One region of the Methylobacterium indicum genome, then DNA from elsewhere that is predicted to be linked to it. Evidence: riboswitches for the same ligand, from Rfam matches in the RefSeq annotation. Region 1 holds a riboswitch; the other holds the start of a gene.
What was found. Region 1 has a riboswitch for thiamine pyrophosphate ahead of miv_RS17865 (LuxE/PaaK family acyltransferase). Riboswitches for the same ligand answer to the same signal wherever they lie in the genome.
Positions count from the first base shown of each region.

Region 2: linked by a shared signal. The riboswitch ahead of thiO (glycine oxidase ThiO) and the one ahead of miv_RS17865 (LuxE/PaaK family acyltransferase) in region 1 are both predicted to bind thiamine pyrophosphate.

Region 1 is NZ_AP024145.1:3,826,893-3,831,098, reverse strand. Features, by position in the region: gene miv_RS17870 (acyl-CoA reductase) at 1-1,369, opposite strand, end outside; gene miv_RS17865 (LuxE/PaaK family acyltransferase) at 1,381-2,457, opposite strand; TPP riboswitch at 2,577-2,675, opposite strand; gene miv_RS17860 (TetR/AcrR family transcriptional regulator) at 2,725-3,312, opposite strand; gene miv_RS17855 (RidA family protein) at 3,423-3,845, shown strand; gene miv_RS17850 (GntR family transcriptional regulator) at 3,863-4,206, opposite strand, start outside.
Region 2 is NZ_AP024145.1:6,407,986-6,412,191, reverse strand. Features, by position in the region: gene miv_RS29745 (adenylate/guanylate cyclase domain-containing protein) at 210-1,457, shown strand; TPP riboswitch at 1,499-1,632, shown strand; gene thiO (glycine oxidase ThiO) at 1,698-2,894, shown strand; gene thiS (sulfur carrier protein ThiS) at 2,891-3,103, shown strand; gene miv_RS29730 (GIY-YIG nuclease family protein) at 3,355-3,735, shown strand; gene thiG (thiazole synthase) at 3,905-4,206, shown strand, end outside.

The sequences.
Region 1 (4,206 bases):
AGCCGGCCTCCGGCGCGGTCATCCGGCCGATGGCGGTGATGCGGGTGACGCCGGCCGCCGCGAGGTCGTCCGCCAGGGTGAACAGCCGGGTAGGCGAGGCCGCGAGGCCCGCGCTTTGGAGGTAGGCGCGGTGAGGCGCTACCAGGGCCGGCACCTCGGCGAGATCATCCACCGCCACCACGGCGACGGTGCGGTTGAGGCCGGACGGGCTCAAGGGCACGGCCGCATCGAGGTGGACGACGCTCCAGGGATCCTCCGGGTCGCCGAGGAGCACGATCTCGTCCCCGTCGAGGGCCCGCATCTCGTGGCCGCTGCGCCAGGCCGCGATGGCGGCGGCCTCGCCCGGATCCAGACCCCGGCGCGGGTGGCGGGTGCTGAGCGCCGCGAGCGCATGGGCGATGTGCCGGGCGAACTCGTCCGGCGCCACCGGCCCGCCGCGCTCCACGAACAGCATCTGCGGCGCGTAGCAGCCCTGCTGCTCGTAGCGCACCACGTCCTGGGCGGCAGCATGGGCCACGGCGGCGGCCCGACGGCTGTCCAAAGCCTCGCGGCCGACCATGGCAAAGCCGATGCGGTGGCCGTGCGGCAGGAACCGGGCGGCGATCGGCACCCCGGCGCGCAACGCCTCCAGGGTGGCGTTGCCGCCATACGCCATGACGCAATCGGCCGATCCCAGGAACGTCGCCTCGACGCCGCTCTCGCCGCCCTTCCACCAGGTCACCGCCAGGCACTCGCCGAGCTCGGGATCGGCCTCGGCGAGTGCCTGCGCGAACCAGCCGGCGGTCAGCGGCTCGGCCGAGGCGAGCTTGCCGATGCTGCCGGCCTTGACTAGCAGACCGGCGACGAGGCTCCACAGCGGCAGGGCCGGGACGTTGCCGGCCCAGACATGCAGGAGCAGATCGGGCCCGCGCGCCCGCACGAACCCGCCCTTCACCGCCGGCCGGAAGCCGTCGAGCACGCCCGGATCGGAAAAGTCCTCGGCGAGGAAGCGCAGGAGCTGGGGCCGCCGGAAGGTCTTGAGGTAGCGCGTCAGGCCGAGCCGCACGGTCTCGGCATCGTAGCCGGTGACGACCGGCAGCAGTGCCTCGGCCTTGCGCCGCAGGGGATGCGTGCGGTCGAGGAGGCAGGCGCTCGCCCGGTCGATCGCCTGGACGATGCGGGCGGTCTCCATGCCCCGCAGGGTATCCCGGGCACGGACCCGGACATGGGCGCAGAGCGCCCGGGCCTGGGCCTCGTCGAGCACCGGCAGCGCCACCGCGACCGTCTCGCCCCAGGCCCGGTGCGCGACGACCCGCCGGCCGACCGCGCTGGCGAACGGCCCCGGCAGGTAGCCGGCCTCCTCGACCCCGCTCGTCCCGCGATCGCTCATGCTCTCGCCGGTCACCCTTGGGCGGCGGTCAGGAACTCGGCCACCGCGACCGAGCAGCCGCGGGACGCCGAACCCTCGACCCGGCCGAGCAGCCGGAAGCCGCCCGGCACGATCACGCCGGCATCCTCGGTCAGGATCGCCGAGACCGAGTTGAAATGGGCGAGGTCGTGGTGGACCAGCACGCCGGTCTCGCCCTCGGGCAGGTCCCGGCCGGTCAGCGGATCGACGACGCGGCTGCGGATCCAGTGCGGGCCGGACTTCACCGGCGGGCAGACCGCGTTGCCGTCGTCGTAGAACTGGGTGCTCAGCTCCGTCATGCCGTACATGTTGAGGCAGGCCTCGCGCGGCACCCCGAAGGTCCGCGAGAGCGCGTCGTAGAAGGCGTCTGGCTCGATCTCCCGCGACTGGCCCTTGAAGCCGCCGGTGTCGAACAGGACACTGCCGGGCGGCAGGGCGATGCGCCGGCCCCGTTCCGCGAGCGCGTCCAACACCGGCACGAAGGCGTAGGTGGCGCCGAGCAGCGCATAGGGCTCGCCCGAGGCCTCGGCCCGCTCCAGCGCCGCCACCAGCCCGTCGAGGTCGAGCCCGCCGGGGCCGATGAAGACCGCGCTGTCGGGCGTCCCGAAATGCGTCTTGGCCAGGGCCAGGTAATGGGCGAGCGACGAGTTGGGGAGCGCCGCCTCGTCGGGAAACAGCAGGCCCATGCGGATCGTGTCGCGCCCGCGCATCACCCGGGCGGCAAAGCCCTTCAGCATCGAACGGTCGTAGACCGCCAGCGTCGGGTGGTAGCTGCGGCCGCGCCCGCTGCCGGTGGTGCCGCTCGTCATGAACACCCGCGCGGCGTCGTCCGGCGGACAGCAGCTCAGGGTGAGGTCCTTGAACGCCTTGATCGGCACCGCCGGGATGTCGCGCCAGCGCCGCAGGCTAAGCGGCGTGCGCCCGCGCGCCTGGGCGAAGCGGCGATAGGGAGCGTTGTGCGCGTATTGGTGGGCGAAGAGCCGGAGCGCCATCGCCTCGAACTCCGCCTCGTCCGCCCCCGGCCGACCGATGAAGTCGATCAGGGCCTCGACGATCTCCGCTTGCGACATCACGGCCACCTCGCGCCCCATCGTGGGCGTCGGCCGTGCCGGGCGTGAGATCCTGCGCGAAAAGACGGCTGGCGGCAGCGCCCTCGTGGCGGCGCCAAGGCGGCCGTGCCGGTCCCGCATCCCTCCGCCGGCATGACCCGGATCAGGTTCATAGGGTCACCGCGGCGCCCGGACGGGTCCGGGCCGGCGGAATCTCAGCCTCCTCGCGAGGCTCCCCTGGGAGGGGAGGACAGTGGGGGGCGGGGGAGCGGGTGTCAAGGCGAGGCCTTACGGCCGCGACAGCCCCTCGGCGAGGCGCCGGAAGGCGTCGAGGGCCCTCTCCAACGTCGTCTCCGGCGCGTCCGACGCCGCGACCCAGAGGGCGGCATGGAGCGAGGCACCGGCGAGGAGGCGTGCCGCCGCCTCCGGGTCGACGGGTGGGATCGCGCCGTCGGCGACGAGACTCCGGATGCGGCGCGTCGTCTCGGCGAGGCAGGCATTCTGGCTCGGCCAGGTCGAGGGATCGCCCAGCACCGCCGGCCCGTCGAGGAGCACGATGCGCTGGATCTCGGGCTCCCGCGCCATCTCGATATAGGCCCGGTACTCGTCGAGGAGGCCCTGCCACGGGGTCTCGGCCCGCTCGCCGACGACGCGGAGGCGCGCCGCCATCTCGGCGTCGATCCGGTCGATGACCGCCTGGAGCAGGCCCTTCTTGTCGCCGAAATTGTGATAGAGCGCGCCCCGCGTCAGGCCGGCCTCGGCGGTCAGGTCGTCCATCGAGGCCGCCGCGTACCCCTTCGCGGCGAAGGCCTCGCGGGCGGCCTTCAGGAGCTTCTCCTTCGTCTGCTCCATCCCTTGCGCGCGTCGTCCGGCCACGGCTTCCCCCTCCCTCGACATACACATCGTATGTGAATTGACATACGGCGCGTATCCATGCTCTTTCGCATACGTCTCGTATATCGAAGTCGAGAGCGAAGGAGCAATCCATGCCGCAGACGACCGTGACCCCGACGCCGACCCGCGAGGCGATCTTTCCGCCCGGACGGCAGGCGCTCTACGACAAGCACCGCTACTCGGCGGCGATCCGCTCCGGCGACCTCCTGTTCGTCTCCGGCCAGGTCGGCAGCCGCGAGGACGGCTCGCCCGAGCCCGACTTCGAGGCCCAGGTCGCGCTCGCCTTCACCCGGCTCGACGCCGTGCTGGCGGCGGCGGGCTGCTCCTTCGCCGACGTGGTCGACGTGACGACCTTCCACACCGACCCGGAGGCGCAGTTCGACGCGGTAATGCGGGTGCGCGACCGCGCGATCGGCGCGGCGCCCTACCCGAACTGGACCGCCGTCGGGGTGAACTGGCTCGCGGGCTTCGCCTTCGAGATCAAGGCGATCGCGCGGATCCCGGCGCGCGGCTGAAGCCCCCTGTCCGGGCCTCAGGCCCTGCCGCTGCGCATCGCCATCCGGCCGCGCTCCAGGATACGGACGGGATCGCCGAAATGCTCGTCCATCTCCGCCTCCGTCTCGTCCGGGTGGCCGTGCCCGATGAAGTGGGCGAGGCGCTCGTGCTCCTCGACGAGCGCCCGGTTCTGGCGGTAGCCCGCCATCATGAGCCGCAGGCACAGGCGGGTCTCGGCCTGGAGCGTGTCGTAGCTGCGCGACAGGCGCTCGCTCCGCGCCTCCTCGACGATCCGCTGATGGTAGCGCAGGTCGAGATCGGCGATCTCCGCCCAGTCGCCAGCGCCGAGCAGGACCGCCATCCGGTCCGTCAGTTCCATGA
Region 2 (4,206 bases), 2.6 Mb from region 1:
GCCCGGTGGAACCACCCAGGGAGCGCGTTGCTTGACGTGAGACGCTTACGGCCGGGCGGGACGGTGTCCCGGGGGCGACCGGAATGGTAGCCGATTCGTGGCGACCCGCCAAGGTTCGCCGGATCCTCCCGGTCGAGTGGGCGTACCGGTTGCCGATCGTCCCTGCCCCAAGCCTTGCCGTCCCGCACGGTGAAGCCCATGTCAGAGCCATGTCCGACCAGCCTCGCCCCAACTCCGCTCCGACGCCCACGGCCGCGGCGGACGGGTCGGAGGCGAGCGACATTCCGATCGGCCTGTTTCGCGAATGCGTGGCGCTGCGCGACTGGCTGCTCAGCGAAGGCGCGCGGCTGCCGGAATCCGGCGATCTCCTGGCCGGCATGGCCGAGCGGCTGAACGACCTCGGCGTGCCGGTCGACCGGGCGACCACCGCCATCGACGCCCTGCACTCGGACTATTCCGGCGTCGGCCGGTTCTGGACCCGGGAGGACGGCGTCAGCTTCCGCCTCTTTCCGCACGGCGAGGCGTCCGAGAAGGCGCTCTCCCGTTCTCCCTTCGCGCATGTCTACGCCACCGGCCAGTGGCTGATCCTCGATCTGCGCCAGACGCCCGACGACCAGTTCAGCATCGTCCCGGAGCTCAAAAGCGCGGGCTACACCCATTACATCACCGTACCGCTGTTCTTCACCAACGGCACTAAGAACGGCGTGACCTTCGCGACCCGCGATCCCCGCGGCTTTGCCGACGACGACCTCGCGATCCTGCGCTTCATCATCCCGACCCTGTCGGCGGTGATGGAGATGCGCGGGCTCAACGCGCGGCTCGACCACGTGCTGCGGGTCTATGTCGGCGACGGGCCGCACCAGGCGATTCTCGCCGGCTTCATCCGCCGCGGCCAGGTCGAGCGGATCCGCTCGGCGATCCTGTTCGCCGACATGCGCGGCTACACCCACCTCACCGACGCCCTCACCCCCGAGGCCTCGGTGGAGCTGCTGAACACCTATTTCGACTGCCTGGTGCCGCCGATCGAGAGCGAGGGCGGCGAGGTCTTGAAATACATGGGCGACGGCCTTCTCGCGATCTTTCGCGAGAGCGGCGACGATCTCGGCGGCGCGGCGCAGGGTGCGCTCTCGGCCGCGCAGGCGGCGTTGCGGCGCGTCGACGAAGCCAACCGGGCCGGGCGCTTTCCCACCCGCATCGAGATCGGCATCGCGCTTCACCACGGCGAGGCGGCCTACGGCAATGTCGGCTCCGGCGCGCGGCTCGATTTCACGGTGATCGGCCGCGACGTGAATCTGGCGAGCCGGCTCGCCAAGCTCAACAAGATCCTGTCCGAGCCCCTCCTGATGTCGAAGCCCTTCGTCGACTTCCTGTGGGGCGATCCCGAACTCCTCGGCACCCACCCCCTCGACGGCATTGCCGAGGAGATGGCGATCTACCGGCCCGGCAAGGGCGGTTGATCGAGGGCGGTTGACGAAAGTGGGCCGGCTCGCCACATTCCGGCTGTTCCAGGGAGATCCCCGGCAAGGGGCTGAGACACCGCTGGACTGCAGGCTCTTACGCCTCGGTCGGCGCGGAAATCCTTCGAACCTGATCCGGCTCATACCGGCGTAGGGATTGGACAGGCCCGTTCAGGGCTTCGCGCATCATCCGGTTGCCGGGCGCTGTCCACTCTCTTCGGGCGACCGTGGAGAACGAGGGTGCACGCGCAAGCGATCGGACGGCGGAGCGGGCCGGCGACATCCCCAGAGACCGACCGGCTGCCGGAGCGCGCCGATGTCGCGGTGATCGGCGCCGGGCTGATCGGCCTCTCGGTCGCCTGGCGGCTGGCGCGCGCCGGCCTCGCCGTCGCGGTGGTCGAGCGGGGCCGGGCCGGAGACGGGGCGAGCCTTGCCGCCACCGGCATGCTGGCGGCCGCCGCCGAGCACGAGCCCGGCGGCGAGGGCCTGTCGCCGCTCTGCGTCGAGAGCCAGCGCCTCTGGCACCCGTTCCGCGACGAGCTGGAGGCCGGATCCGGCCTGACCATCGACTACCGCCGCGAGGGCACGCTGGTCATCGCGCTCGGCCGCGACGAGGTCGAGCGCCTGCGCTTCCGCCACGAGCTGCAGCGGCGCGATGGCCTCGCCGCCGAGTGGCTGTCGGGCCCGGCGGTGCGCGCCCGCGAGCCGGGCCTGCGCCCCACCGTCACTGCCGGCCTCTTCTGCCCCGACGACCACCAGGTCGATCCCGCCCGGGTGATGGCGGCCCTCCGCCAAGCGCTGCGGGCGGCCGGCGGGCGGCTCGTCGAGGAGACGACCGTCACCGCACTCACCCGCGAGGGCGGGCGGGTCACCGGCATCGAGACCTCGGCCGGCGCGCTACGGGCCGGCACCACGGTGCTGGCCTCCGGCGCCTGGGCCGGGGAGGGGGGGCTGATCCCCGATCTCGCCCTGCCGGTGCGTCCGCTCAAGGGCCAGTCGATGGCGCTGCAGATGACGCCGCGCAGCGGCCGGCTCACCCACGTCGTCTGGACCGAGCAGGTCCACATGGCGCCGAAGGCCGACGGCACGCTGATCGTCGGCGCCACCGTGGAGGAGACCGGCTTCGACCCCCACCTCACCGCCGGCGGCCTCTACGCCCTGCTGGAGGGCGCCCGCCGGGCGCTTCCGGGCGTCGAGGAGATGCGGGTGGCCGGCGTCTGGAGCGGCTTTCGCCCGACCTCCGACGACGACGCCCCGATCCTCGGCGAGGCGCTGCCGGGCCTCGTGCTCGCCGCCGGCCACCACCGCAACGGCTACCTGCTCGCCCCCGTCACCGCCGAGGCGGTCGCCGCCCTGATCCTGCGCGGCGAGACGCTGCCGGTCGCCGCGCCCTTCGGCCTTGCCCGCTTCACCCCGTCGTCCCGCGAGACCCCATGAAGATCCTCGTCAACGGCGAGCCCCGCGACAGCGCGGCCGCCACCCTCGACGCCCTGTGGCGCGAGGAGACCGCCGACCTCGACCTCTCCGGCCCCCAGGGCTTCGCCATCGCCCTCAACGGCGCCGTGGTGCGCCAGCGCGCCTGGGCCGAAACGCCGCTCGGCGAGGGCGACCGCGTCGAGATCGTGCGCGCCATGCAGGGCGGGTAGCGGTTGGGAGATCGTTCGATAGGATCGTGCAGCATCACGGACGCTTTCACCATCCCCGCCCTCGACCTCATCCTGAGGTGTCAGTCCATCAGCGATGGACTGACCTCGAAGGAGGGCTCCAGAGATCGCAGCGGCTTCTGGAGCCCTCCTTCGAGGCTCAGCGATCTTTGATCGCCCGCACCTCAGGATGAAATTTGGGGTTGGAGATCGGGTGTCCGTTACTATGAATCAGCAGGCGGAGACATGTTTTCATGAACGCCTTCGTTTACATCCTTCGATGCGCCGATGGCAGCTATTATGTCGGCTCGGCACGTGGTGAGACCCTCGACAAGCGCCTCGGCGAGCACCAGACCGGCACCTATCCTGGCTACACCCGCGAGCGCCGACCCGTGACACTCGTCTATGCCGAAATGTTCGAGCGCATCACGGATGCGATCGCTATGGAGCGGCGCATCAAAGGTTGGGGTCGGGCAAAGAAGGAAGCGCTGATCCGAAGTGATTGGGATCGCCTCAAGCATTTGGCCAGACGAAACTGCGTCCAGAACAAGCTCGATGCAGGAACGATCGATCAGAAGAACTTTCCGGCAACGCTCGATGTTGTTGGTGATTCCCATCCTCCAACCTCATCCTGAGGTGCGGGCGATCGAAGATCGCTGAGCCTCGAAGGAGGGCTCCAGAAGCCGCTGCGATCTCTGGAGCCCTCCTTCGAGGCTCGCATGCGCTCGCACCTCAGGATGAGGTCGTGGGTGGGATATCGGCAAGACGCTCGGACGAACTACCTATGAAATCTGGAGAAACCCCATGACAGATTCCCACGACGATCCGTTCGTCATCGCCGGTACGACGCTCGCCTCGCGCCTCCTCATCGGCACCGCCGGCTATCCGACGCAGGCCATCATGAGCGAGGCGGTGCGGGCGAGCGGGGCCGAGGTGGTGACGGTCTCGATCCGCCGCATCTCGCTCCACGGCCACGGCTCGGACACGGTGGCGCGGCTGAAGGGCGCTCGCTTCCTGCCCAACACCGCCGGCTGCGAGACCGCCCGCGACGCGGTGATGACCGCGGAGCTCGCCCGCGAGGCGCTCGGCACCAACTGGATCAAGGT